Regions from separate parts of the Paenibacillus sp. RC21 genome, predicted to be linked through region 2. Evidence: riboswitches for the same ligand, from Rfam matches in the RefSeq annotation. Region 2 holds a riboswitch; the other holds the start of a gene.
The links. A riboswitch is a leader RNA that binds a small molecule or an ion and turns the genes downstream of it on or off. The one in region 2 is predicted to bind cyclic di-GMP.

Region 1 (15,129 bases), on a different contig from region 2:
AAATTCGTTCTGAAAATGAAAATTCCGAGACTGCTTATTTCCAAACAAGATATTCAATGGCTCCGATCAACGATGTCACACTACATCCGGAAAAAGCCAGTTAACGGTTAGATAAAGAAGGAGGCACCCCCTAATGAACCACATGTCTAGCGTTCCCGCGGACAACCGGATATCCGTAGTTATTATCGCTCAGGATGATGGCACTCGAATCACAGCCGCCATTAAATCCTGCAAGCCCTTTGCGGACGATATCGTCGTCATTGACGGAGGGAGCAAGGACAATACGATTCAGGTAGCTGAATCATTGGGCTGTCGGGTGTTTTCCAACCCATGGCCCGGTTATGCGAAGCAGCGCATGTTTGGTGTTGAAAAAGCCGAATTTGATTGGATTTTCCTGATTGATACGGACGAGGTTGTAGATGCGGAGCTTCTTGGAGATTTGTTGAAGGTCAAGGAAACACTCCATGATCCGGCCAAAGCATATTCTGTGTTTCGAATTGGTGATTTTCTGGGCAAATGGATGAACAAAGGCGAGCATTTGGTTCGTCTGTACAATCGGCGTATTTACGGCATTACGAATAGTCTTGTTCATGAAATGCCGGATGTAGCCTCTTCCCAGATCATTAAACTGGAGGGTGTGTTATGGCACTACGGCTTCCGCAGTATCAGTGATCATATGACCCGTTTTAACAAGTATACGGACCTCGAAGCTGAGACGGCCTTTAACAAAGGCAGATCCTTTCGGATTTCCAGGCTGTTGTTGCGACCTCCGGCCCGCTTTGTGCAGAAGTATTTTGTCCAAGGCTTATACCGCAAGGGATTGGCAGGTTTTGCAGTAGCGGTCTTTTGGGTAATGTACGAGTTTCTGGTCTGCTTCAAGCATTATGAGCTGACGAAGCGGCGAAAAAAAATAGAGATTGTGGAAGACGGACAGACCGAGCAGAAAGGAGAAACCAGCTATGTCGTACAATAACGGATTTCGCATTGCAGCAACAGGGCTTAGCTGGCCGTCCCTGCAGCCCGGCGGATTAAACACGTACTTCAAATCCATCTGTGAGCAACTGGCGGAGCAAAATACGCTGGATGCTTTAATCTGTAGCGATGAGAAGCCGCAAGTACCTGAAAATATCCGAATTCATTCAATTGGCAGCAAGCAGCAATCCATCTGGAAGCGTCGAGAGCTGATGCAAAAATATGCAGCAACGCTGTTCGACAAGCAGCCGATAGATGTGCTCTACTCCCATTTTGCCCCCTATGGTGTCGGCCCGGCGCTGGAGGCGAAAAAACGGGGAATTCCGGTAGTCACCACCTTCCACGGCCCATGGACGGAGGAAATGAAGATTGAAGGGCAAGGCCTCAAGCATCTGCTGAAAACAACGTTGGCCAAATCCATTGAAATGAAGGCTTATGGTCTGGCGGACAAATTTGTAGTGCTGAGCGAAACCTTTCGGGATATTCTGCATGAGCATTATAAGGTTCCACTCAGCAAAATCCATATCATTCCCGGTGCGGCGAATGTAGAGAGGTTCCATCCGGCAGAGGATCGGGGGATGGTGCGGGAACGGCTGAATTTGCCACAGAATGCGACGATTGTGCTGACCGTCCGTCGTCTTGTTAACCGAATGGGACTGCTACAGCTGCTGGAAGCATGGCGGCGGGTAACCGAGCGTCATCCTGATCATCTGCTGCTGATTGGGGGGAAGGGACCTCTGATGGAGGAACTGGCTTCCAAGGTGGCAGAATACAATCTTCATAATCATGTGAGATTGCTTGGATATGTATCGGATGAGGAACTCCCCCTGTATCATCAGGCATCGAATATGTTCGTTGTGCCGACACAGGCACTGGAGGGCTTCGGCCTGATTACGGTGGAGGCGATGGCCTCGGGGTTGCCAGTGATGGCGACTCCTGTAGGCGGCAACAGGGAAATTTTAAGTGGATTCCGTCCGGAGCTGTTGTTCCGGGGAACGGACAGCGAAGCCATTGCGGAAGGACTGCTGCGTGTGCTGGATAACCGCGAAGCCCTTCCCAACGCACGGGAATGCAGGGACCATGTCCTGAGCAAATATACGTGGGGACATGTGGCGGAGCAGGTGGAAGATGTGTTCCGGCAGGTCCTTGACAGAAAGGCGGCTGCAAAATGCTGAGAATAGCTTATATCGACCACACGGCAAGATGGAGCGGTGGCGAAGTTGCGTTGTATAACATACTGACGAACATCGGGGAACATATCGACCCGCTCGTGATTTTGGCGGAGGAAGGCGATTTGGCCGATCGTCTTCGGCAGCGCAACATTGATGTACGTATCGTTCCACTGGATGATTCCATTCGCAATCGGGGGCGGAATGCCATCAATCTGGGTGCGCCTGCGGCAGCCTACCGACTGTTGGCTTATGGGAAAAAGCTTGCGCCTTTGCTGCGCGAGGAAAAGGTCGTGTGTGTTCACACGAACTCGCTCAAGTCAGCGTTCTACGGCGCCGTAGCCGCGAAGTCAGCGAAGGTGCCGTTGATCTGGCATATCCGTGACCATATCGGTCCGCCGTACCTGAAGCCGATTGTGGCCAAAGGCATACGGCTGATGTCCCGCTTTTTGCCCAACGGCGTCATTGCCAATTCCAAGTCCACGCTGAGTGCGCTGGAGCTGCCCCCGGACAAAAAGACGCTCGTCGTCTACTCGGCATTTGCCAAAGCGATTACAGCCCGTGATGCGACTGCAAATTCACGTGACGATGACTCGTTTAACGTCGTGTTGGTCGGTAGACTGGCAGAGTGGAAGGGACAGCACATTTTACTGGAAGCGGCGCGCTGTTTTTTACCGGATAAGCGTGTGAAATTTTGGCTGGCTGGAGATGCGCTCTTCGGCGAAGAGGAATACAAACGCCGTCTGGAATCCACGATGCGCGAATACGGATTAGACAACGTCAATTTACTTGGACACGTCGATGACATTCAGGGCTTGATGCAGCGTTGTGATCTGCTGATTCACACCTCCATCACACCGGAGCCGTTCGGGCAGGTCATTATTGAAGGCATGGCCGCAGGGCTGCCGGTGATTGCTTCGAATGAGGGTGGACCCAGGGAAACCGTCGTACCGAACGAAACCGGGCTACTTATTGAACCGGGTGATCCGGCCAAGCTGGAAGAAGCCATCCGCTGGATGCTGGAGCATCCACAGGAACGTCAGCAAATGGGCGATAAAGGGATGGAACGGGTCAAGAAGCATTTTGTTATCGAGAACACGGTTAAGGATATAGTTCATTACTATAAGGGTTTGTTGGCAGGAGTCTGACCGACATTCGCGTTAAAGGATGATTCAGATGAAAATAGCGATAGCACACGATTACTTAATCCAAATGGGCGGAGCGGAAAGGGTGGTAGAGGTATTCCACGATATGTATCCGGAGGCTCCAATCTTCACAACGGTGTTCAGCGACGACCGCCTGTCGAACAACTTGAAGGATGCAGATATTAGAGCCACCTGGCTACAGAACATCCCGGGAGTGAAGGCCAATTTCAAAGGAGTGCTGCCGCTGTACCCCATCGCTATCCGTGATTTTGATTTTAGGGATTTCGACATTGTGTTAAGCTCCAGCAGCGCATTTATGAAAAGCATCCAGGTACCTAAACATACGTTTCACATTTGTTACTGTCACACACCGATGCGGTTTGCCTGGGATTACGATACATATATGGCCCGGCAGTCCAAATCCAACCTGCTCAAAAGCATGCTAAAGCTTTACATGAATCGGTTGAAAACATGGGATGCCAAAACTTCTCGCAACGTAAACCAATTTGTCGCCAACTCTTCGGTCGTCAAACGGAGAATCCTGCACTATTACCAACGGGAGTCGGATGTCATTTTCCCTCCTGTTAATACATCCCGTTTCCAACGTGCTACAAGCATCGGTGACTATTACCTGATCGTATCCCGGTTAGTGTCCTACAAGCGCGTTGACCTGGCGATTGAGGCATTCAAGCGCAATGGTCTCAAGTTGCGCATTGTCGGTGAAGGACCGGATCGCAAAAGACTGGAAGGCATGGCCTCCCCGAACATTGAGTTTCTTGGCAGACTTGAAGACGAAGAGGTCAACAAGCTGATGGCAGAATGCCGTGCGCTCGTTTTTCCGGGGGAAGAGGACTTCGGTATCACGCCTCTGGAGGCGAATGCAGCCGGACGGCCTGTTATCGCTTATCAGGGCGGGGGAGCGTTGGATACCATTGTCCCTAATGTGAATGGTGTATTTTTCCGCAGACATCAGGTAGAGGATGTGCTGGAGGCGGTCGCCAATGTCGAGCAGCATGCATGGGATGTGGACGGTATCATTAGCCATGCACGCAAATTTGATGAAGATACGTTCAAGGATCATTTCAAAAAGTATGTAGAGCAAGCCTATGTGAACTTTCTAAAAGGAGGATGAACGGAATGAAGCTGGCTGTAATCGGTACTGGATACGTTGGACTCGTCTCGGGCGTGTGTTTTGCACATAAAGGTAATGAGGTGATTTGTGTCGATCTGGAGCAGCACAAAATCGACATGCTGAACCGGGCGGAATCTCCTATTTATGAACCTGGCATTGAGGAATTGATCGCGTTAAATCTGGAAGCGGGTCGTTTGGAGTTTACTTCGGATTTGGCCGACGCGGTTCGCCGCTCGGATATCGTTATTTTGGCGGTAGGTACGCCGTCTCTGGCTAACGGTGAAGCTAATCTGTCCTACATTGAGCAGGCTGCTGCTGATGTCGGGAAGGCCATGAACGGGTATAAAATTATAATGACCAAGAGCACGGTGCCTGTCGGAACGAACGAAAAGATCAAGGACGTGCTGGCCCGTCATACGAGTTTGTCCTTCGATATTGTATCCGCTCCGGAATTTCTGAGAGAAGGCTCTGCTATCAATGATACACTCCATCCAGATCGCATCATTATCGGTTTGGACAACACGGGGCTGCGTGAAACGATGGTTTCGCTGCATCAGGTGTTCACGGATAAAATTTATGTAACGGATATCCGCAGTGCAGAGATGATCAAATACGCGTCCAACGCATTTCTGGCGACCAAAATCTCGTTTATCAACGAAATCGCCAATATTTGCGAAAAGGTAGGCGCGGATGTTACCTGTGTGGCTGACGGTATGGGGATGGACAAACGAATCGGGTCCTCTTTCCTGCAAGCTGGGATCGGGTACGGTGGTTCTTGCTTCCCGAAAGACACGAATGCGCTCATCCAAATTGCGGGTAATGTGGATTATGAATTTAAGCTGTTAAAATCGGTGGTCGAGGTTAACACTGACCAGCGTTTCATGATCGTATCCAAGCTGCGTGAATCGCTGGGTCAGCTGCACGGCGTGCCGATTGGCATTTGGGGCTTGGCCTTCAAGCCGAATACAGACGATATCCGCGAGGCTCCGGCACTGGAAATCGTTGAAACGCTGGTTCAGGCAGGTGCTATTGTGAAGCTGTATGATCCGATTGCAATGGAAAAATTCAAGGAGCGCGTGGATCATCCGAATATTGTATGGTGCTCCTCCCCGCAGCAAGCTGCCGAGGGAAGCGACGCGGTCTGCCTGCTGACCGATTGGGAAGAGTTCAAAAACGTCAATCTCTTACAATTGTCTTCCATTCTGCACAAGCCAGTCCTGATTGACGGTCGTAACGTATTTACGGAGGAGCAGATTCAAGGCTCGGGGTTGGAATACTATTCCGTGGGTCGTCCGCGGATGAGTGGGTGGAATCGGGATAAGGTGGAAGCTTAAAAAAGTGACTGTGGTGGTTTTGGAGACGCTACGCGTGCAGATTGTTCTTCCGATTGCTGTTACCCCCGGATTTTCTTTATTGTGTAAAACATTCAAAGGTTAAAATCCGGGGATAAAGGCAAACGCTGCCGCTTCTTCAGAACAATTCTGCCCGCTTCGCTGCTTTCCGCCGTGGAGTCACAATTTTTAACCTCCACCTTATGGGGGGAGGTAGGAAGGGCGTATCCGAAGGAGCGGCGCGGGTGGTACCGCTCCTTCGGATTAAGGCGCCATGCGGCTGCGCCGGGCGCGCGAGCGTCTTTACAGGCTGACCGGACATGAATCGTCCGGTCGTGCTTTTTGCAATAAACGGTATGATTGGCATGATGCATATTTGAGTAGCGCAGGGATGGATTTGAAGCTGGAGAAGCGGAGCGTTCGCCTGAAAGCTTTCCAAAGGAAAGCTCGCATCGGAAGCATTAGCTTAGTGGGATTCTTACATCTAAATGTCTTACACAATCCAAAGAATCCCACGGCAACAGCGATCGTAAGATCAAATCCATCCCGTAGCGGGCTACTCGACCTTGCCCATCCGATCACCTACCCAAATTAGAGAGGAAGTGGAGAGTTATGAAGCTCGTACTTTTGTCTGGTGGTTCCGGTAAGAGATTATGGCCTTTGTCCAACGATTCCCGTTCCAAACAATTTTTGAAGGTGCTGGAGAGTCCGGAGGGTAATTCGGAATCTATGGTGCAGCGGGTGTGGAGACAACTGGGGGATAACGGCTTGTCCGAATCCTCGTTTATTGCAACAGGGAGAGCGCAGGTTGAAATGATTCAGAGTCAGGTTGGGCAGGATACGCGCATCATTGTTGAGCCGGAACGAAGAGATACTTTTCCCGCGATTGCGTTAACAGCCACTTATCTATATTCCATCGTGGGTGTTTCGCCCGATGAAATCGTTGCTATATTGCCGGTAGATCCCTATGTAGAGGATGCTTTCTTTGCTACAGTTGCCCAGTTGGAACATACTCTTCAGGAGAGTGAAGGCAAGCTTGCGTTAATCGGGGTTGTCCCTTCCTATCCTTCTGAGAAATATGGTTACATTATACCTAAAAATGATGCCACACAAGGTAGCACAGGCTACCGCAAAGTGAGCCATTTTCAAGAGAAACCCGACCGGGAGCAGGCGGAGCGTCTGATGGAACGCAATGCTCTATGGAACTGCGGGGTTTTTGCATTCAAATTGGGTTACTTGCTCGATATCTTGGCATCCAAAGGATTGCCGTTGAACTATGAAGAAATGCAAAAGCAATATTCTTCTCTGGAAAAAATCAGCTTTGACTATGAGGTAGTCGAGAAGGAGAAGGATATCGTTGTTCTTCCATATGATGGATTCTGGAAGGATTTAGGTACCTGGAACACCTTAACGGAAGAAATGTCCCATCAGCAAGTGGGCAGAGGCGTAGTAACGGAGGATTGCGTCAATACGAGCCTTATCAACGAACTGGATATCCCCGTGGCGATCATCGGAACGAATGATCTGATCGTAGCTGCCAGCCCGGATGGCATCCTTGTGACCAATAAGGCGGAAAGTCCGCGCATCAAGGAAGTGCTCAAGGCTCATAATCAGCGTCCAATGTACGAAGAGCGCCGTTGGGGTCATTATCGGGTAGTGGATTATGTGAAGTATGACGAGGGCAACGAGGTATTGACCAAGCGAATCCGTGTGCTGCAAGGCAAAAATATCAGCTACCAACTTCATTTCAAACGGAGTGAAATTTGGACCATTATTAGCGGTGAAGCGGAAATTATTTTGAATGAAAAGCTGCATAAGGTGAAGGCTGGTGATGTGGTTCGCATTCCAGAAGGGACGAAGCATAGCATTTTAGCCGTGACCGATGTGGAATTGATCGAGGTACAGACAGGTTCTGAGTTGATCGAAGAGGATATTGTCCGTTTTTGCATGGACTGGGATGAAATTTCCCGTCACCAGTTTATTTCATAAATGAGCATCTTGCAACCATCCTGGAAGATAAAAAAGGACTCATTTATGAAGTTTTTTAGCCCGAACTGTCGAAAATACGCGAAAATCTGTAAATTCATGAACATGACCTATTAAATTTTGGTAAAAAAAAGTCGATACTTAGGGTAAGAAGGAATCCAAACTCCTTCCACGATAAACGCAGCCCTGTTGAAAGGCAGGTACGCAAAGCTAAAGGGCCTTCCGTGAGGATGGCAGCCTGGCTACCGAAAGGAAGAGCGAGAGTGAGCCCCTATTTTACCCCTGTGTATCGATTGATACGCAGTGTACTCCCCGTTGTTATGCTTTTTTCCTTGTTGCCCGCCGGTTTTGGTGAATCTCTGTCCGTGGCGAATGCTGCCACATTACAGCCTGTTAATTCGGACGCTTCTGCTGAGGCCCGTGAACTATACAACTATTTGATCAGCATCTCGGGAAAAAAGATGGTCACAGGTCAACATGATTATTTGGAAAGTCCGGATGAATTAAGCAACAAGGTCCAGAAAATCAGTAAGGCGTATGCTGGTGTACATGGCTACGAGATGGGAGCCATCTCCGGCCAGTCCGCCGCTACGGAGGCAGCGCAACGTAAAAATGTCATCGATAGCGCCATACGTTGGAGTAGAGCTGGCGGAATGGTTACGATGACTTATCATGAACCGCTGCCGGGTAAACCACTGACTTGGGCCAATGTGCAGGCGAAAGTAAGCCAGGCGGAGTTCAATAAATACGTGACGCCGGGTACTACGCAGTATAATCTTCTCATTGCCGATCTGGATAAGGTCGCTGTATCGTTAAAGCAGCTTCGTGATGCAGGCGTTCCAGTATTATGGAGACCTTACCACGAAATGAACGGCGACTGGTTCTGGTGGGGAAACAAAAACAATTTCAATCAGCTCTGGAATATCATGTATGACCGTTTTGTAAACACGCATCAACTGAACAATCTGCTGTGGGTATGGAGTCCGAACGCGCCTAATTCGTACACTGTTCCATATACCCCGAAATATCCGGGGGATGACAAAGTGGATATTTTGGCTGTAGACATTTACAACCATGATTTTAAGCAAAGCCATTACGAAGGACTGCTCGGACTGGCACGGAATAAGCCGATTGCCATTGGGGAACACGGTGAGGTGCCCAGTCCCGAGGTGATGCAGGCTCAGCCAAAATGGGTGTATTCCATGACCTGGGGCAAGATGCTGACCGAAAATAACACGACGGATCAGATTCAGGATTATATGAATGATTCGACAAGCTTGACGCGGGATGATGTGAAAAAAGGGTTAGCTGCGATGAAAGAACCTGAGACGGAGCTACCGACCGTACCGGACACGGGGCCAAACGATCCAACTCCGGCTCCGCCAGTGGTAAGTAAACCAGCCCCGCCTTCCGTTCCGGATATGGTCTACGTGAACGGGCTGCGGGGTGAATATTTTAACAGCATGGATCTGGACGGCACCGCTGTTTTGGTTCGTACAGACAGTAAGCTGGATTATAACTGGCGTGCGGCCTCGCCTGATCCCGAGGTGAAGGCTGATCAGTTCTCGGTCCGCTGGACGGGCAAAATCAAGCCGCAATATAGTGAGACCTATACGCTTACCACGATATCCGATGATGGCATTCGTGTATGGGTAGACGGCAAGCTGGTTATTGATAGCTGGTTCAAACAAAGCTGGACAGAACGCAAGGGCAGCATTACCTTGCAAGCAGGCAAAATGGCAGATTTGAAAGTTGAATATTATGATGAAAAAGGCGACGCAATGGCACGTCTGATGTGGGAAAGTCAGCATGAAGCGAAAGCGGTAATTCCCGGCAACGCTTTGTTTCTTCCTTGATATATACTCTTTCCCCGCCAAAAATTTTGAGGAGAGAGGGTGGAGCACAATGATGAAAAAATGGTTGACCCAAAGGTATATAGTATTATTGGCCGGGCTGCTGGGGGTCGCAGCTATAGCGATGATCGCCTGGTTTATTCATACGCCTCCCAAGAGTGAAGAACTTCAGACGATTAAAGTAGCGGCGGCCAGTCCGGTATGGAAACTCGGTCAGCGGGATGACTCTTCAGCAGAATTTAAAGGTATGGTCGGTAAGGACAATGTCAATATTTCGGCGGCCTCCACCGAGTCGTCTGCTAAAGGAGCATCGTCAGCGATGTCCATAGCAGAGAGTACAACGGCTCCGGTATTGCTCAGCAGTGGAGATATTCCTCCCGGTTTAAATGCGTCCATGAATCCTGAACTATCACTCCAGTACAAGCTGGATCAGGTTCCTCCCAACGGGATGATATTCCGTGTACGGATTTTGGATGCGGGCAAAGCCGTTCCCCAAATGGCTGTATTTTCAAATCATCAGCTGTCCGGTATCATTCAGATTGCCGGGGTTTCCGGCACAGGCAGTGCATATAATTTCAAAAACAACTACGAGCTGTATATCCCCAAAGAGCAATTGCAAAGCGGTGTTAACGTACTCAAGCTAAAGACAGCGCGCTGCCTATACTGCTCCTCTGCTGAAGATAAAAATGTGTGGTGGACTTGGGATGACTTGAGCTTGGAGACGTTAGCTTCACCTGCGACTGAGCCGATACACGGTAAATATATACTGACCGGAACGAATGTGAACAATAAAGAATTTTATTATGATCAGGGTGCAGTAAAACATTTACCATACGTTCTCAAATGGCTGGGAATTGCATATAGCGGCAATGTCATGAGAGTCACATGCGCTAGTAATGTGAACAAGGCATGCACAGACGTGGAAGAGTACTATCAAACGTTGAAGCAGTATAATATGCAATCGTCGGCTTTGTATTTATATACGGGCGATATCAAGCTGCAAAAAGACGGCTCCCTGCCGGAGACGGCCAAGCAGAAATTGCGCGATTATGTAAAAAAATATGGTTCATACCTGCAATATTATGAAGTGGATAATGAACCGGGATTGTTTAACCGCTCGAAAGCAGTCAATCTGGCCGTGGCCAAGTGGCTGAATACGGAAGGTAAGCAATTGGCGCCACATCTCAAAACGGTAGCGCCGGGCTGGGCCTACTGGCCGACGTATTCGACCAAGGCTTGTAAAAACCAAACCGGAGGTACGCTGAAATGCGGCGATCCGGATGGATGGGAGCGGGACCCGGCACAACGTAAACAGCTGGAGGATGTCACCGACCTGACTAACGGGCACGCCTACGGCGAATCGTATAATGAAGAGGGCGGGGGCAGCTTCGTTCAAAATCTGAAAACCTTCGGCGGTTCAAGCAATGGGCTGGAGAAGAAGATGCTGAATACGGAGTTTGGTACGAACGATACGCATCGGGACAACCCTGATTACGGGGCCAGTCAGCCACAAGCAGCAGCATTCGACCGGATTATGCGTTCGCAGATCGGTTTTGCCAATATGTTTATCCAGCATGCTGCTTTTTATAAGGACTACACGCTGTTTAAAACCGGCTTTGACCTGCAAAATCACAATCCGGCGAATACGGAAATTTATCCGTTCGGACAAGGGCAGGACAGCCGTGTAAACATCATGAGACGCTTGAGTCTGGCTTATGCCACACACGGGAAACCATTGACTTATACGGTCCTGAATCCGGAGGAAACGAAGGATAAGATGGTCTATGTCCGTACAGTGGATACGTCTAAGCTTAAACCGCTGGCTGGCAGTGGGGCCACCTCGGACAAATTGCTAGTGAACCTGGTGAATTTTGAATCCACAGCACAGACGATCCGTGTACGGGTGACGATGCCGAAAGCCGGTTTGTACACGGGTGAACGCTTCGGAGCTGGCTCTACGTACAGCCAGGCACAGCGTTCCATATCCGGACTCAAGGCTTCGCCTGCCCTTGATTTTGAAGAAAAGCTGGGTCCCGGAGAGTCGGTGCAATACATTCTGGAACTGAAAAGTACAGATCAGACCGCAGCTTCGGCTCCTACAGAGGTGAAGGCCGCCTCTGTTCAGGAAGGCGCGGTAAAGATCAATTGGCTTCAGGCAGAAGGCGTATCCGCCTATGATGTACTGCGTGCGGACGGGACAAACGGGGCGTATCAGGTGATTGCATCGGAAGTAGTGGGAAGCGCGTATACGGACCACACGGTGAAAGCCGGAAGTCACTACGCTTACAAAGTCCGAGCGACTGGGGGCACCCAAGTGTCCCCGGCGGCCGAGGTCGCTTAATCAGGACAGATACAGAGTAGGACCAGCGTCGAAGAATACCTTACATGCAACCGAAAATAGAATGCCAAAGAACCTATCAGGAGAAAGTAGGACCTGACAGGTTCTTTTTTATCTGTAAATGGTTCTGATTTGGAAGTTCATTGCGTATATTTCAGAAGAAAATCCGAAAATCCTTTAATTTTCTCGCCATAAGACGACAACATTACAGGTATGTATTCATATATAATAGTTTTGCTCATAACTATACATACATGGTTTGTGGGGATTCTCTTTCCAGTGACCAAGAATGATAAAGTGAGGTAAGTGCCGAATGAACAAGGAGACTGAATCAGGAATGGACAACCCTCTTCTACGAAACAACGAACGGAAAGCAGACAAACCTGTCGTCCACTTGGACATCCGGGATATTTTGCTTCAATGCGGCATCACAATGCCGCATTGTCTACAGAGCGAAGCTGACGGAACCAAGGACCGAAAGGATAAGAGCTTGTAAAATACCGGTTGCCGGTACTGCTTAAAATAGGAGTGAACCGGCTCCCACCCTTCTTTATTCCATCATTCGTTCCATGCGGACAAACGCGATAAAACGCTTGGCTTCTTCCTCAGACAAAGTTCGTCCATCAATGGTCAAATTAAAACGTTGCAGGATATCTTCATCGGACAGCTCCAACTGGTCCACAAATTCCCTCACAGCTGAATCCAAAATTGCTGCCGGATGGCTAGTGCGTCCTACCAAGTAATCAATGGATACCCCGAAAATGTCTGCAAGCTTGGTCAGTATCTCAAAATCTGGCTTGCGCCGGTTTTTTTCATAGTGAGAAAGAGCCGCCCGCGTAATTCCGAGGGATTGTGCTAGTTCCTCTTGTTTTAATCCCTTATATTCCCGTAATTCAGCGATGCGGGTGCCATAATTCATCTGATATTCCTCCTGAATGCAAGGTTGAGAAAGAAAAAAAGCAAGTTTACGCTTGACAAGATACGTTTTGTATCATAAATTAGTTATGTAAGATACATAACGTATCTATATTTTATAGTTTTAACCATATGTTATCGTTCATATACCCTGGGAGGCCACCGATGGTTTAGCACTTGTGCTTATTCGCTGGCTAGACCCTCTATGCGCTATTATACAACATTTTACTATAGATTATATGGTCATGCTATGCAGAGGATCAGTACAAGCGTCATTGCATCGAAAACAAGTCAATCAGAGAGGACTGGTCTTGTGCAGCTGAAAGAGTACATTCGTATGATCCAAAAAAGAATATGGTTGATTAGCGGTATCGTATTGTTGGTATGTGCTGTGGTGGGTGTGAAAAATGTATATTTTACCCCTCAGATTTATGAAGCGACAGCGAAGCTTATTATCAACCAGACGCCAAGGCCGGATCGTGCGGGTGTCGTCGATTACAGTGTCGTTCAAACGAATATAGCCTTAACGAACTCCTATAAGCAAATTATGATGTCCTCGGCAATTATGGACCAGGTGGTCGCCAGCTTCCCCGATCTCAAGGTCACTCCGTCAGTTCTGGCGCAAAAACTAAGAGTAAACACCGCAGGTGATTCACAGGTCATGGATTTAACAATCCGTGATTTATCGTATACGAAGGCTGTCAAAACCGTAAATGCGATAGCCAAAGTATTCAAACGACAAATTCCCTCTATCATGAAAATGGACAACGTCACGATTCTAAGCGAAGCCAGTCTGACTGAACCGGCTGTTCCTGTGAACAGTAATCCCGCTATACAGATGCTTATTGCTTTTTCCGCCTCCTTGTTGCTGGGTATAGGCTTGGCGTTTTTGCTGGAAGTGCTGGACGATACCTTTAAAAATGAAGAGGACGTTGAAAAAGAACTCGGCCTGCCTACCCTGTCCCTGATTACGAAAATGAAAAAAGAAGACAAACGCTCCGACGGTTCAGCTACAACTCCCAAACAGGTAGGTGAAGGACAATATGCCGCGATTAATCAATAACCAGCTCGTCACATCCCTGCATGCCCAATCTTCCGTTTCGGAGGAGTACCGTATGCTTCGCACGAACATCCAGTTTTCTTCTGTAGATGAGCCGATTGAGGTTATGATGGTCGCATCAGCTCAGGCGGGTGAAGGCAGGACGGTCACGATTAGCAATTTGGCTGTAACGTATGCGCAAGAGGGGAAAAAGGTGCTGGTCATGGACATGGATTTGCGCCGCTCTTCCTTGCACCACATGTTCGGCTTGCGTAACCATACCGGTCTGACGCGTGTCCTTGCCAACCAGCAGCCATGGCAGGAAGTGGTTCAGGAAACAGGGATCGATCATCTGTATACCATTACAGCCGGACCGACTCCGCCGAATCCGTCCGAAATGCTCAGTTCCCGCAGAATGAACGCTCTAATGTCTGAGCTGAAGGAGCATTATGATGTGATTTTAATGGATACGCCGCCATTGTTGTCCTTTCCAGATGGCCTCATTATAAGCGCCATGTGTGACGGAGTAATTTTGGTGGTGCAGGCAGGGAAGGTCAAAAAGGATCTCGTCAAGAAAGCGAAAGCCAATTTGGAAAGAGTAAAGGCACGTATTTTGGGCGTGGTGCTCAACAACGTGAAACGGTCGGATACTCGTGCGGAGCGCGGCATGGAGGAACGCAACCTGACATGAACAGAAAGGAGGGAAATGAGAGTTAATAAAATTCTTTTAACAATGAATAAATAATACTTATCAATCGGAAACTGAGGTGATGAGCAGTGTCTTCTTCCCACTCGAACGAGGCCGAAGCTTTGAGTACATCAGTGGAAGTGTATTCGGCCGCTCATGGGCTTGAACGTCGGCAAGGATTGAGCGTATATCCGTTCGTGAAGCGAAGTATGGACATCATGCTGTCGTTCATTGGATTAATCGTGCTGTGCCCGGTATTTCTGCTCGTGATTTTGCTGATTAAGCTGGAGGACCCGAGAGGAAGCGCGTTATTTTATCAAGTTCGTATTGGTAAAAATGAGCGGCCGTTTCGCATGATCAAATTTCGTTCCATGGTGTCCGATGCCGAGGACAGATTGTCCACGCTGCTGCTGGAAAATGAAATCGAAGGTGCAATGTTCAAAATGCGGGATGATCCACGCATCACCCGTATTGGGCGCTTCCTCCGCAGAACGAGCATTGATGAGCTGCCGCAACTGCTGAATGTACTACGTGGGCAGATGAGTCTGGTAGGGCCCAGAC
Region 2 (15,129 bases):
CAGGCTGGCGGCAGCCCTGATCAAGCTATGTGTAATGAATGCTAATGAGTACGCACCTCCAGCCTGCGTGCAAGCAGCGACATGCTGTAATTGACAGCGAAGTACAGGAAAGCGGCGAACAGCAGAGCAGGAATGACGAAGGACTGATTTTGACCGCCGACAATCTGAATGTTATGTGTCAGCTCCGGCAGACTGATAATGACCGCGAGAGAAGTATCCTTGAGCAGGGAAATGAACTGGCTGACGATGGGCGGCACCATACGGCGGAGCGCTTGCGGCAAAATGATATGCCATAACGTTCTGGAATAGCTCAGCCCGGAGGACCGTGCGGCTTCAATCTGTCCTTTATGAACGGAGTTCAAACCGCTACGGACAATCTCGGCGATCATGGCACCCTCGAAGATCGACAGGCCCGTAATGGCTGCCCATTTAAGTGAAATGGAAAGACCAATGGACGGTAAGACCATACCGATGAAGAAGATAATGAGCAATAACGGAAGATTGCGAATCAGATCGATTAAAAAGGCCGCTACTTGTGAAATGACAGGTAAGCGCGTATAGCGCAGGATACCGAACACGATACCGAGCACGAAGCTGAACATGATGGAATAAACGGAGACCTCCAGCGTCAGCAGGAAGCCCTCCAGTATAAAACGCACATTAGGCCATGCAAACATACCACTGAAATCCATACGGGCTTCCCTCCTTAGGATGTTTTGGACAGGCGACGCTCCATATACAGGACAAGAAAGCTAAGTGGAACCGTCAAGGTAAGGTATAGCAACGCTGTGATGGCATAGACGGTGATGGGCATAAAGGTATCCGAGTTAATCAGATCCGAATAATACATCAGGTCCAGTCCGGCTACTATAGCTAGTACGGAAGAGTTTTTGACCAGATTGATGAACTGGTTGCCAATCGCAGGCAGTACAATTTTAATCGCTTGTGGCAAAATAATACTGATCATCGTCTGGTTGTAGCTCAGCCCGGAGGAGCGTGCGGCTTCGAATTGCCCCTTCGGTACGGACTGGATACCGGCACGTATCGCTTCTGCAATAAAGGAGGCTGTGTACACGGTCAAGCCAAGCGTTCCAGACACAAACCCGTCCAAGGGAACGCCCAAAGTGGGAAGTCCCAGATAAAAGAACAATACAACGATCAGTAACGGGATATTACGAATGACCTCTACATAGACAGTCCCAATCCAGTTAAGCCATTTAAAGGGCGCAATTCGGAGGATAGCGATGATCGCGCCCAGAATAAAGCTTCCGATCAAGGCAATGACACTGGCTTGAACGGTATGAAGCAAGCCTTCTATGAAGCGGTCGCTATGGTCGAAAAGTACGTTGATATCAAAAGTAAGCATCTGCGGATGACACCCCCATTATTCGGGTTTAACCCCAAGCCATTGCTCGTGGAGCTTATCGTATTCACCGTTGCTTTTCAGTTCCTTGAGCGTATCGTTAATGGCTTGCAGCAATTCCGTTTGTCCCTTCTTCACCGCAATGCCGTAAGGTTCCTCAGTGAAGTTCCCGCCTACAAGAGTGTAATTCGGGTCTTGTTGTTGCATGCCGAGCAGAATAGAGTTATCGGTGGTCAACGCCTGCCCTTGACCTGCCTTGAGTGCGTTGAATGCATCCTGGTAGTTTTCGAACTCCAGTATAGTCGCTTTGGGTGCTTTTTCGCGTATATTTTTGGCGGAGGTGGAGCCTTTAACTGCGAGTACCTTGGTAGCCGGGGTCAGGGACTCCAGACCGGTAATCGGGCTTCCTTTTTTCACGAGCAGGGATTGCCCGGCGTTAAAGTAGACATCGCTGAAATCAACCTGCTTTTTACGTTCGTCCGAAATGGTCATGGTTGCGATAATGGCGTCGATGTCCCCGTTTTGCAGCAAGGTGATTCGTGTTTTGGATGTGACTTCCTTCAATTCAAGCTTGGTTTCGTCTCCAAAAATATGTTTGGCTACCGCCTTGGCAATGTCGATATCAAAGCCTTCTACTTCCCCGCTAGCCGGGTCTTTCAGACCGAACAGCTTGGTGTCGTATTTCACCCCAACAACCAGCTTGCCACGTTGCTTGATGGCTTCCAGCCCGTTGGCTGCCGCCGCCTCATTCCCCGACGTTGCCGTTCCTTGCTTGCCTCCACAGCCAGCCAAAACGAGTAGACAGGACAGCGTAAGCAGCATAAGGGCACTCCATGAATATCTTTTTCTCATTTGAACAATCCCCTTTCGATTTACATTCTGAATTTACACTCCAGAGGAGTTTGCAAAAATCCTGACTCCATTTAAAGGTCTGCTTAATGATGAATCAGACGGCTCAGGAACAGGCGTGCCCGCTCTTCACCCGGATTCTGAAAAAACTCGGCAGGCTGACTGTCTTCTAAAATCTGTCCTTTGTCCATGAAAATGACGCGATCCGCTACTTCACGGGCAAAGCCCATTTCATGAGTCACAATGACCATAGTGATGCCCTGATGGGCGAGCGAACGCATAACATCCAGTACCTCCCCAATGGTTTCGGGATCAAGAGCGGAGGTAGGCTCGTCAAACAGCATGATCTTTGGATTCATCGCGAGGCCACGGGCGATAGCAACCCGTTGCTGCTGTCCCCCGGACAATTGGGCGGGGTAGCTCTGTGCTTTTTCCTCGATTCCAACACGCTTCAAATAGGTGATGGCTGTTTGGGTAGCCTCTTTCTTTGAGATGCCCAGCACCTTCATGGGTGCGAGTACAATGTTCTCGATTACCTTTTTATGGGGATACAAATTGAAATGCTGGAATACCATACCGATATTGCGCCGGAAGGCGTTAATATCAATCTTTTTGTCATGTACAGGTATTTCGTTGACGATCAGTTCCCCGTCCGATATGGTTTCCAAACGGTTGATGCAGCGTAGCAGGGTGCTTTTACCCGAGCCGGAGGGTCCGATGATCACGACGACCTCGCCCTCCTTAATCTGAAGATTGATGTCTTTAAGTACATGGAAGTGACCAAAATGCTTGTTGACGTTGCGAAACTGGATCAGAAGGCTCACCCCTTTCAGGCTTGGATACATAGCTTGGTAGATTGGCTGGCATGATCAAGCTCTATCAAAATTTCAAAATTTTCTCTCATGATACTATAAGCTTACAATAAAAAACAAGATTTTATGTCATAAAACTTCACGTAAAATATATTTTTATGTAATTATTCATGAGTGAACCGGAATTTTCACATGTAAACGAGCATGAATGCATAAATTAATGTTATTTTATTTGACATAAAATAATCTCCTTCGACATTCCAAGGGAGAAACGTGACAAAAGCAACGCTATGTTTTACAGTAGGGGAGAAGGAATTTAGGGTAAAGGAAGGTTAGTACAATGACGAAAGCTATTTCACCGCTGGTAACCGCATTGGGCATGGAGCCCCATCCGGAAGGCGGCTGGTACAAAGAAATGTGGAAGTCCCATTTTCAAATTCCGAAGCCTGTACTGCCGGATGTGTATTCCGGTCCGCGCTTTGCAGCTTCATCGACGTATTTTTTGCTGCATCCGGGCGAGTTCTCCGAGTGGCATGTCGTGCATTCGGATGAGCTGTGGCTGTATCATAGCGGAAGCCCTGTGGAGTTGAAATTGGGTGGAAGCGGAGAACAACCTGGTGAAGAAACGGTGATTATTGTCGGTGCCGATGTGGAGGCAGGACAGCATCCACAAGCGCTGGTGCCGGGCACAGTATGGCAAACGGCGCGTCCGCTTGGGGATGAGCCTGTGCTGGTAACCTGTGTCGTTGCTCCGGGATTCCACTTTGACGATTTCAAGCTGATTGCAAAGGTGTAAAACTGAATAAGGAAGTTTTTATTGGCGGGTGTGTTCCTTAAATCAACAGGAATGACCCGCCTGATTTATATTCTCAGCCGGGTTTGGATAGTTTCCTGGCTTATAGAGGTGCAGGTTGTTTTTTGACATGGACATTATGGCGCTTTCGAATGTCTTTTGCGAGGTTTTTGATCCGTGTAGTGTTGTATGAGCTGCTCTGTTTCCGGCTAATCTTGGAATACACGGCATAACGATTTCTTCCCATTCGTTTGGCATGGTACATGGCGATATCCGCCTCTTTGAGCAATGTCTGCAGATTGTCCTTCTGGGATGGATTCAAGCTAATACCAATACTTCCTGTGACAGATAGTCTGTGTCCATGAATGCTGTAGGCGCTGCTGATTTTTCTTAGGAGGAGTTGCGCCAAAATTTTTACCTGGTCGGAATCAAAATTTTTTATAATGAGTAAAAATTCATCCCCTCCAATTCGAAAAGCCTTTTGGTTCGCATTCATGACTTGTAGCAGATGAAGGCTAACTTCATGTAACAACATATCGCCAACCTTGTGTCCATAAGCATCATTAATGGCTTTGAAGCCGTCCAGGTCAATGTATAAAATAGCAGTGCTTTCTTTGCCTTTATGTTGCTGCCAAAAGTGGTTGAGCGCATTCCGATTGAACAAACCTGTTACAGGGTCTTGGTAAGCAAGTTTCCTTAGCATAGTTCTTTCCACAAATACAGACCTTAAAAAAATCCCAAGGCATGTCCATACGATCAGGTTTAAGATCAATAAACATAAGAGCATGTAGGAGTTTTGAGCTAAATTCAAGTTCATGTCACCACTCATATCATTGATAGTTGTTCCCCTTCCTCGTTTTGTGTAAGCCGAGAAAGGGGATTATTTGATTATTTGATTATTTGATTATTTAATTCTTTTATTTTTATGCATCCGTCTGTATTTCAAATAGGCACCCAGAAGAATGAAAGACATTCCGCTCAAATAGAAGGGAGCAGGACTGTTTTCTCCTGTCTGCGGTAATTTATTTACCTGCGGAGTACGACCTGGATCACTTGGGTCCTCGGGGTCCTCAACAGGGAACTTGATGCCTCCTTTGGGTATGGGTTCATCTTCAATCTCTACAGGTGGAGACGATTTCTGAGGAGGATCAATTTCTGGCGATTCCGGCAGCGCATCGGGTTCTGCAGGAGGCTGCACAATCTCTGGAACACCCAATGGCACATCTTCATCTTCAACGATCTGTGGCTCATTGGTTACTGGCTTAACGGGTACATTCGGCGTTTCTGTGGGTTCAGGATCTTTATCGTGCTTTTTACCTGAACCCGGATTCGTAGGCGTTCCTGGATTCGTAGGCGTTTCCGGATCAGTAGGTTTACCCGGATCGACAGGGGTCTCTTTTTCATTAGTTACCACAATCTGCTTAATACCTGAGCTTTCTTTAACCGTGGCGTCTATTTTGACCGCTGTCTTCGAGGCTGTTATTTTATAGCCTGCTGGAGCCGCAAGTTCCTCCAGAATATATTCATCATACAGCAATGAATTGAACAAAATTTTCCCGTCTGCATTGGTAGTTTGAATGAGCGGGGCTCTTTTTTGGTTCTTATCATAGAGTGCAAAGCGTGCTCCAGGCAACACCTTGTCAGGATGATCCTGGTCAACCTTGGTCACTTCCAGGCTTCCTGTTATGCCTCCCCCTGAACCTGAACCGGAGGATGTCCGCACGATGATTTCTTTACTGGTTTCTCTCAGCTCCGTAGTTAAGCGGTCGCCTTCAAAATAGACGTTGTTACTCACTTTCGCTTTATCATCCGCTTGAATAAAAGATTGATATTCCAAAATATAGCCGGATGAAATGGCCTGTGTGAAGCCAAGCTCAAAGGATTGCTGACCTTGATCGTTTGTCGTAATTTTCAGCTTATAATCCTGATCTTTGACTAATTCAGTGTCTTTGGCAGCTTCTCCGTTGGCTGATACTTTGGTGGAATACAAATGAAAGGAATCTTCAATCAGGATTTGATTGCTGCTGGGTGTATCCACGATTTTGGCGTTGGAGACATAAGATTGCCCTTCATTGATCCGGATCTGCCAGTCAATCTTATTACCATTCTGGCTACCGGCTTTTGTAACGTATTCTCCCCCATGAGGCACAGTTACTTTGGCTGCCCACTCAGTCATCATGTTTTTTCCATCCATCAGCAGAGCCTTATTGTTGATTTCTTTATCAATAAGCTCTCCCTCTAATGTGGTCTGGAAAGTGATCCAGTAGGGAGTGTTGATCTGTTCATTAAAACGGATACGCAGCTCATTGCCGTTATCAGCGGTGGGAAGAACAAGGGTGTATTGGTCTGCCGACAGTTCAGCTCCCTTTTCCACACCATTCCACCATCCAAGCAGTGTCATGTCATACACTTTGGCAGAGCCGGGAACCAGCTTCTGACCTTGCTGTAGCGTATCCTTTATTTCAGCCTGATTCAGGGTTTTACGGTTATAGTTCGTCAAGATGTCCCATGTGATGTGCTTGGAGGTAGCGTTATAGCTTCCTTGCTTGGCACCGTTCTGCTGTGTCAGATTGTCAGGCCATAGCCGGGCTTCGGCTTCAGCAGAGTAGGGCGTTCCATTTTGCACCCATGAGATGGAAGCTTTATTCCAGAACTCCGGCTTGCTCGTATCCTTTTTCCATTCATTGTTAAATGTTGTTGAATAGCTGATGGTATACGCGTCCTGGATCGTTTTATGGAAACGTATCGTGAATCCTTGCTTATAGTCTTGCGATAAAGGAATCAGTTCATAATCTGCTGGTGATGTTAGCGTTGATTTTCCGTCCGCGCTTTGGATCTTTAATGTATCTGGTAAGAGAGCCAGACCGCCATTCGGAAACGTATCGTTGATCACAACCTGATTCATCGTGTATTTATCCGTATTGATGGCAATAACCCAGGGAATCGTTTTTGTGTTGTAGTTCGGTTCCTTGAAGCCTTTGACAATGACCCCGCTTTTTAGCTCAGTGGTGGTATCTTTGGTTACTCCATCAGACGTTACGGTATTCGTTATCCGTTCATTTTTAAGTACACGATCTACCGCCTTGGTTTGATAACGGATCGTGTATGCTTCCTCCACATCGGAGTTGAAGCGTAAATCGAAGCCGTTGGCCGTTTCATTGCTAACCAGTGAGACGGTATATTCGGAGGAAGAAAGTTCCTCAGAAGTAGCTCCTTTGTACACTTTAAGTGAACCGGCCACGAGCTGCTGGCTTTTGTTGAAACGGTCAGCTAACACAGCTTTCCCGGCGGGAATTTTCTTTTCGCCAAAATTATACTTGATCGCCCAGGATACCGTTTGAGTAACCGGGTCGTATTGCTCCATTTTTTTGGACAAAAATTCGCCGCGTTGAACGGTTACTGTAGCTGTTGCAGAAGCGTCTTTCGTATTGCTGCCTGAAAAAGTGGCTGTGTTGGAAAAACGGGATTCTTCGCTGGTGATGTTAGTGGAGTATTGGATTCGGTATGCGCTGCGGATGTTTTCATCTTTAAAACGGATGATGAAGCCGGTACCAGCCGAATCGGCTTCCAGCGTATACTTATCCTTATCCACCGGATCACGCAGCAAGGTTGAACCATCCACGTTGATTTGTAAATGGTATAACCGGATAGAATCCCTCACCAGCTCCAATCCTTGGGGAGTCGGGTCGGTGACTACAGCATGTTGAACCGTATCCAATTGTTTATTTACGTCAATCGTCCAATCAATCTGATGGGTTCCATTGGCTTTCCCTTGCTTATCCAGGGAAGAGCCTGCCGCAGGCTTGATATTTACGACTGCTGTTTGTACGCCACCCTTGATCGGGATGGCGATAATGACCTCTGTACTGCCTTTTTCTATTTGCTTGCTGAACTCGGTCTTAACCTCCAGTTTTCCGCTGACATTGGAATGGCTCTCCACGTAATCGTTAAAAGTCATGACCACTTTGCCTTGGCGGTCTACCGTGAAATGGCCAACATTTCCATCTGTCGTAACCAAAGGAGAGGAGATATCTGTGTAGATTTCAAATTGCTCGGGCAATTGAAAAGTAAAAGTGTCTCCGGCTTTGTACGTATTGTTGGGAAGCTCCCAGTCATAAATGAGATGGACTGCATCGTCAATGTCCAAGCGGCTATCGGGATTGTATACCGCATCAATCACTTGACCAGTCGCATCGGTCAGGGTAAGTTTCGTTAAAATACTTGCTTGAGCAGCTTCTTCAGAATTCGTGGTGGCCGCTGCCTGAACAACAGGAGCTGGTAGGGAAGGAGGCTTCTGCTGTTCTGGTTCTATGACTGGTTCTGTTTCGGGTACTACGATATCATATACATCATTTGTAACGGTTTGCCCTGCCTCGGTTCCGGCAATCTCCGGCTGATCCGGGGCAGGGATTTGAGCATAAGCTTGGGTGATACCAAAAAAGCTTTGTAAAATGAGTAATAATGCAATAATCATTACATTCCATTTTTTTCTCATACTCTATTTAAGTCTCCTTTCTAAAGATTACTGTATAAAGATTACTGTATATTGTATTCATGTTCGGGCGTTTATAGCATCCCTCCTTCTTTCCCGGAAGTAATATATTCAACGGACTAAGAGTCTGTCCAATGAAATAGAGATACCCCCTACGCTGCAAATTAAGTAAATCTGAGTAGCAAAGGGTGTTCGGATATGGCGAACAGATCCAGCTTTAGGTGCTTTGTCGGGCCTGAACAATGAGGCGATGTGTCGGATTTACAAGAGGGTCACATGTAATTAATGTGAGCAGCTTTTGATTTTCAAAGCTTTTCAGAACGGAGACGTCTGTAGGAGCGACAATCGAAATTTTATAGACTGTATAACTATATTGTTCACCCTTGGTATTAATCATGATTTTATCTCCAATCTTTACCTCGTTCAGCCGATTAAATAAACGTCCTGCTGTACGCGCACGGTGGGCTGCTATGGCGGCGTTTCCTGTCTGACCCAGAGCTGCCGTTTCCGACATATGTACAGATGCGTGCTTCATATTATCCCGAGTTGCACCCTCCAGCACAGGAAGCTTCAAATCAATGCGATTAATGCTAATGGTGGCAATGGGGAGTTGCTTAGGACCTGTTTCATTTGCGGGTACCGAAGGACCTCGTGTGGTTTCGATGCTCGTGTTTTCTGCAAGCTTGCTGGACAAGCGCTTATAGCCGTCGATAATGCTAGGGTTCAGTACTTCTGCCTCTTTCAAAAGCTCGCTCTGCTTCCGATCTTCGTTCCATTCATTGGCTTTAGGAAACAAAATAATGAGTATTCCCAAGGCGATGAACAAGTATGATAGCTTACGCAATCTAAAAAACCTCCCTAACTTATGTAAGGTGTATCACATACTGATTTTAAAAATCCTCCCTTTCCCATATAGTGTAGTCTGAGAAAGGGAGGGTATGATTATTTTTATTTTTTGCCCATCCGTCTATATTTCAGATACGCGCCACAAATGATCATAGCTAGACCTGTTAAATAGAAGGGAGCAGGGCTGTTTTCTCCTGTTTGTGGCAATTTATTTGCCAATGGTGAAACATTCGGATCTTTCGGTACATCAGCAGGAACTTTGATTCCACCACGAGGCAGAGAGTCGTCATCACTTTCCACGGGAGGATTAGGTTCCTTATTAGGTTTAATGATTGGTAATTTCGGTTTTGCTTTCGGTGCAGGTGTAGATTCAGGCACAATGCCACCCGTTGGCAGGCCCCCATCATCATCCGTCTGTTTTTTGTCAGGTGTAGATTCAGGCACGATGCTATCTAATACCGGGTTCACATCATCCACAGTTACTGGGCTCTCACCATCCACAGTCTGTTCTTTATTGTCCACTAAAGGAACGGATATAGACGGCGTAGTTGTTGTTTCAGGCTCCTTGTCGCGTTTTTTGCCTGATCCTGAGCCGGTAGACGTACCTGGATTAGTAGGCGTACCAGGCGTACCCGGGCTGGTAGGTGTACCAGGCGTACCTGGATTGGTAGGTGTACCAGGTGTACCCGGATTGGTAGGTGTACCTGGATCTGTGTTGTTTTCTTTTTGGTTGGTTACCACAACCTTCTTTATGCCCGCGCTTTGTTTGATCGTATCGTCTATTTTGATTTCAAGCTTACTATCCATTATTTTATAGCCTTGGGGAGCTACAAGCTCTTCCAAGATGTAATCATCATGGAGCAATGCAGAAAACACAATTTTCCCTTCCGCATTGGTAGTTTGAATGATTGGGGCTCTTTTCTCCGCTTTATCATAGAGCGCGAATTTTGCTCCGGGCAGTACCTTATCAGGCTCATCTTGATCAACCTTTGTAATTTCGAGGCTTTCTTTAATACCGCTGCCTGAACTGGAGCCGGAAGAAGTCCGCACAATAATTTCTTGATTCGTCTCCTTCTGTTCTGTCGTTAAGCGATCCCCTTCAAAGGTTACTTTGTTGCTCACCTTTTCTTTGTCAGCTGCATCAATGAACGCTTGATATTCCAGGATAAAGGCGGAGGAGATCTCCTTCGTGAAAGCAAGCTCAAAAGTTTCCTGACCTTGAGCATCTGGCTTGAAAATGAGCTTGTAATCACGATCCCTGGTTAGTTCTGTACTCTTGGTAACCTTCCCGTTTTCAGACACCACAGTTGAATACAGATGAAAGGAATTCTCGATCAGAATCTGATTGCTGCTGGGATGATCCACAATTTTGGCATTTGTTACTTGAGACTGTCCTTCGTTTATACGGATTTGCCAGTTAATTTTATTCCCGTTCTGGCTGCCGCTTTTAGAAACATATTCTCCACCGTGAGGTAAGGTTACTTGGGCTGACCATTCTGAGATTATATTTTCTCCATCCAGAAAAAGGGCCTTATTGCGGATTTCTTTTTCAATAAGTTCTCCTTCCAGCGTGGTTTGGAACGTAATCCAATATGGGGTTTGAATCTGATTTTTAAATTGGATACGCAACGTGTTGCCATTTTGTTCGGATGGAAGAATAAGTGTGTACTGGTCTGCTGGTAATTCGGAGCCCTTTTCCACGCCGTTCCTCGATCCATTCAGTGTCATGTCGTACACTTTAACGGAGTTTGGCAGTAGCTTCTGACCTTGCAGCAATGGATCTTTTATTTCCGGTTGTTTCAGGGTCTTACGGTTATAGTTGGCCTTAATGTCCCATGTGATGTGCTTGGAGCTGGCATTGTAGCTTCCTTGCTTGGCTCCATTTTGTTGTGTCATGATATCCGGAAAGAGCCGCGCGTCTGCTTCTGCAGATTTTGAATCTCCGTCCTGCTGCCATTCAATGACGGATTTATTCCAGAACTCTGGCTTCGTCGTATCTTTCTTCCAGTCATTATTGAATGTGGTTGAATATTTGATCGTATAAGTATCTTGAATTGGTGCATGGAAAATGATATTAAACCCTTGTTTATAATCCTGTGATAACGGAATAAGCTCATAATCTGCAGGGGCTTGAAGTTCCGTTTTTCCGTCAGCGGATTGGATTTTCAAAGTGTTCGGCAACAAGGCCAGGCCATCGTTGGGAAATACATCCTTGATGACGATATCGTTCATAGTATATTGATCTTCATTGATGGTAATAACCCAAGGTATGAATTTTGCGTTGTAGTTTGGCTCCTTGGATTCTTTAATAATAATTCCACTTTTAAGTTGTGCGGTGGCATCCTTAGAGACTCCACCTGAAGTCACACGGTTCGTTACCTTATCATCTTGATATACACGTTCTTTGGCTTTCGTTTGATAACGAATGGTATAGGCAGTATCCACATCGGAGTTGAATTGGAGATCAAAGCCGTTGCTGTCCAAATCATTCGTAACCGGGGAGACGGTATATTCTGAGGATGGAAGCACCTCTTGAGTGTCGTCTTTGTATATTTCAAGTGAATCGGGAAGCCATACCTGACTGTTGTTGAACCGATCACTTAACAAGGCTTTGTCGGCAGGTATTTTCTTTTCGCTGAAGTTGTACTTGATCACCCAAGATACCGTTTGTGTAACAGGGTCGTAACTTTCCACCTTCTTGGACAAAAATTCTCCGCGATCAACCTGCACGGTAGCGTTAGCAGAGACACCATTCATAGAGTCTCCCGAAAAAGTAGCTGTGTTGGAGAAACGGGTTTCGTCACTTGTAATATCTGTGGAATACTGAATCTGATAGGCTTGGCTAATGCTCTCGTCTTTAAAACGAATAACAAAGCCCGTACCGGCTTGATCTGGTTCGAGCGTATACTTGTCCCCACTGATTGGGTCCTTAACTACCGTCGAGCCGTCAATATTGACTTGCAGATTATACAGTTGGAAGGAGTCTCGCAACAGCTCCAGCCCTTGAGGAGTCGGGTCTGTTACGATCGCATTCTTTACGGTGTCCAATTGTGTATTCACATTAATGGTCCAGTCAATCTTGTTTTTGCCGTTAGCTTTTCCTTGTTTACTTATTGGGGGACCGGACACGGGTTTGATGTTGACGATGGATGTTTGAACCCCGATCTTAATTGGAGTCGCAATAATGACTTCTGTGCTGCCTTTTGCAACTTCCTTACTGAACTCGGTTTTTACTTGCAGTTTTCCGCTTACGTTGGAATGATTCTCTACGTAATCGTTAAAGGTCATAATGACTTTCCCTTGGCGATCTACCGTAAAAGTACCAACCTCTCCATCTGTTGAAATCAACGGAGACGAGATATCTGTGTAAATTTCAAATTGTTCCGGTAAGTTAAAGGTGAAGGTATCGCCTTCTTTATACTGATTGTCCGGAATCTCCCATTCATAGCTCAGCTGGACTGCTGCGCCAATGTCCACACGTACGCCAGGATTATCCACAGCATCAATGATACGGCCGGTTTCATCCGTCAAGATCAGCTTGGTTAAAATATTGTCTGCTTGAACTGAGCTGGCTGCTGCCTGAATCATGGGAGCTATGCTGGGAGGTGCCTCTAATGGTTCAGGGTTCGGAATACCGTATACATCTTCCATAACTGTATTCGCAGTATCGCTTACAGCGCTTTCTGGTACAGCCGCGGTCGAAGTGTCTGCGTAAGCCAGCGCTGCACTAAAAAAGCTTTGGAAAATAAGCAATAGCACAATGATCGTTACATTTATTTTTGTTCTCATACTCTTAAGTAAGTCTCCTATTCATCATAATATTATGGAAAGTACCCGGGCGGATTTGGTTCCCCCCTCTTTCTTGTCCCGGAAATAGTATATTCAACATCTTAGTTTTTAAATGACTGACTAGATATACAATACCTTCCTTATCTCAACAATTTCTCAACAAGAATAGAAAAAAGCCCTGATCGCAGTGATCAGGGCTTTCTACAAAAAAAATTAATATTGTTTTGTTTTTGTATATTTGGAGGGTTCTTTGGCCATTGCAAACTTCTGTTTTCCGCTTTTTAGAGCGGCATCTACTGTAGTGTCAATGATAACCCATTGATTGTTGATATTGACTTCATTCCAGGCGTGGTAAGTTTTCACATAGGAGGATTCACCCATAACCAGCTTCGTTGGAACATCCACACTTCGAAGCATGGCGGCGAACAGTGAAGCGTATCCATAGCAAATGTCTTTTTGCGAAACTATTGTACGATCAATTTGTGGAAGGTAGTCTGTTGATAGGTTGAAAGGCTGGTTGGAATCGTATTTAATATGACTAATGACATACTCGTAAATACGTTTCACCTTTTCATCATCTGTCGTTGCACCCTTGGTTAATTCCTTGGCTTTCCGAATCGCCTGATTCGTATCGCTCCAGTCAATATTTTGAATAGAATTGAGGTATATGGTTTTACTGTCATTCAAATTTAACTGGACCGTTTCTTCACCTATCACTTTATACTGATTGCCAGTTAGCTGTTCCAATAAACGAATGTTATAATTGCCATTGCCCATTTGAAGAGCGAATGCTTCCTCAGATTTGCTCGAATTCAGATAATAAGAGTATTTCTCCGCATCCTTGGTAATTACGATCTTGGTTTTGACATTGGACTTGACAGGATAACGTATACTAACAATACCGTGGTTTACGTTGTTTTGATTCAGCCATGCCTGACTTTCGGCAGCAAACGCTGTCGTATGTAGGGGGATGGATAACAAAAAAACTAAAATTATTAAAAAAAATGACATTTTCCTCATAGAAAAACTTCCTTTCGGCGGCCAGGCTACCATCTTAAAAAGAAGGCCCTATAGCTTTGCGTCCCTGCCTTTCGACAGGTTTGCTATTATCGTATAAAGTTTTTCAGGAAAAAAAGACACGACAAAAAGCCTCTCCAACCGGTAGCTGGCTGCCATCTTAAAAAGAAGGCCCTGTAGCTTTGCGTCCCTGCCTTTCGACAGGTTTGCCATTTATCCTGAACAGTCTATATCTATCATTCTATCAGTTGGGCTTCTGATTAGGCAAGCACAATCTTAGATTTTCTCTGTTTTTCGACAAAGTCATCTGATAGATGAGTTTATAGTTTGGTTCGATTCCCCCATTTTTTGCGGAAGGAATGTGGGGTTTCTCCGACATGTTCCTTGAACAGGTTGATAAAATGGCTGGTGTTGGGAATACCTACAAACCGTGCGATATCCACAATGGATTCGTCACTGGTTTTAAGCCAGCCTTGAGCCGCTGTGATGCGGACATTAATGAGATAATCGATAGGAGAAAATCCGATCTGTTTCTTGAAGTTTTTAGCGAGATTGAATTTGTTTAACTCAAACATGTCTGCCAGCGAATCCAGCGTAATTCGTTCACTGTAGGATCGATCCAAATATTGCTGAACCTTGCGTATCTCGGTGATCGTATCCTGGTTTACATACGGATGATCATAGGGGTGCTGCAAAATATACGTCAGCAACTCACCAATGAGTCTGGATGTAAGCAGCTCAGCAGAAAGAGTTCTGTCAGATTGTACGCATAACAGGGAATGCAGCTTGTCCAATATGGTGCATGGATCGTTGAGTGATATTACAGGCTTGTTGTGCTTGGCAAATTGTTCGTAGAAATTGTCGATCAGATTGCCGTACACATTTACACTGATAAACTCCCATGCTTCATGACCAGCGGTGCTGTACTGTACGAATTCCTCACAATTAACGAAAAACATATCATGAGGCTTCAATATGTATTTTTTCTCCCGGTACAGTAATTCCCCTTGTCCTGATAACGTAAAAACGAGCAGAAACGAGGTGAGTTCCTTCCGTTCCATGGCATAAACAGATGTTTTTTTGAAATAGCCTATTTCCTGTATATAAAAAAGGGATCGCTTGGCAAAAGCGGAGGGAGTACATGCAATGACGACTGGATCGCTGCTCC

Region 1: linked by a shared signal. The riboswitch ahead of ABIA61_RS11510 (glycosyl hydrolase) and the one ahead of ABIA61_RS19170 (transglutaminase family protein) in region 2 are both predicted to bind cyclic di-GMP.

The regions. Positions count from the first base shown of each region.
Region 1 covers NZ_JBIYCS010000003.1:381,869-396,997, forward strand. Annotated here, with positions in the region: gene ABIA61_RS11470 (lipopolysaccharide biosynthesis protein) at 1-111, shown strand, start outside; gene ABIA61_RS11475 (glycosyltransferase family 2 protein) at 134-973, shown strand; gene ABIA61_RS11480 (glycosyltransferase family 4 protein) at 960-2,147, shown strand; gene ABIA61_RS11485 (glycosyltransferase family 4 protein) at 2,141-3,289, shown strand; gene ABIA61_RS11490 (glycosyltransferase) at 3,318-4,418, shown strand; gene ABIA61_RS11495 (UDP-glucose dehydrogenase family protein) at 4,424-5,752, shown strand; gene ABIA61_RS11500 (hypothetical protein) at 5,924-6,073, shown strand; gene ABIA61_RS11505 (sugar phosphate nucleotidyltransferase) at 6,362-7,738, shown strand; cyclic di-GMP riboswitch class I at 7,905-7,985, shown strand; gene ABIA61_RS11510 (glycosyl hydrolase) at 7,966-9,591, shown strand; gene ABIA61_RS11515 (PD-(D/E)XK nuclease family protein) at 9,641-11,929, shown strand; gene ABIA61_RS11520 (hypothetical protein) at 12,240-12,422, shown strand; gene ABIA61_RS11525 (helix-turn-helix domain-containing protein) at 12,477-12,845, opposite strand; gene ABIA61_RS11530 (YveK family protein) at 13,155-13,904, shown strand; gene ABIA61_RS11535 (CpsD/CapB family tyrosine-protein kinase) at 13,885-14,571, shown strand; gene ABIA61_RS11540 (sugar transferase) at 14,658-15,129, shown strand, end outside.
Region 2 covers NZ_JBIYCS010000006.1:31,101-46,229, forward strand. Annotated here, with positions in the region: gene ABIA61_RS19120 (LysR family transcriptional regulator) at 1-20, shown strand, start outside; gene ABIA61_RS19125 (amino acid ABC transporter permease) at 42-692, opposite strand; gene ABIA61_RS19130 (amino acid ABC transporter permease) at 707-1,366, opposite strand; gene ABIA61_RS19135 (transporter substrate-binding domain-containing protein) at 1,385-2,215, opposite strand; gene ABIA61_RS19140 (amino acid ABC transporter ATP-binding protein) at 2,299-3,057, opposite strand; gene ABIA61_RS19145 (cupin domain-containing protein) at 3,365-3,820, shown strand; gene ABIA61_RS19150 (GGDEF domain-containing protein) at 3,921-4,628, opposite strand; gene ABIA61_RS19155 (collagen binding domain-containing protein) at 4,722-8,312, opposite strand; gene ABIA61_RS19160 (class D sortase) at 8,527-9,153, opposite strand; gene ABIA61_RS19165 (collagen binding domain-containing protein) at 9,258-12,944, opposite strand; gene ABIA61_RS19170 (transglutaminase family protein) at 13,158-13,925, opposite strand; cyclic di-GMP riboswitch class I at 13,978-14,059, opposite strand; cyclic di-GMP riboswitch class I at 14,102-14,182, opposite strand; gene ABIA61_RS19175 (AraC family transcriptional regulator) at 14,282-15,129, opposite strand, start outside.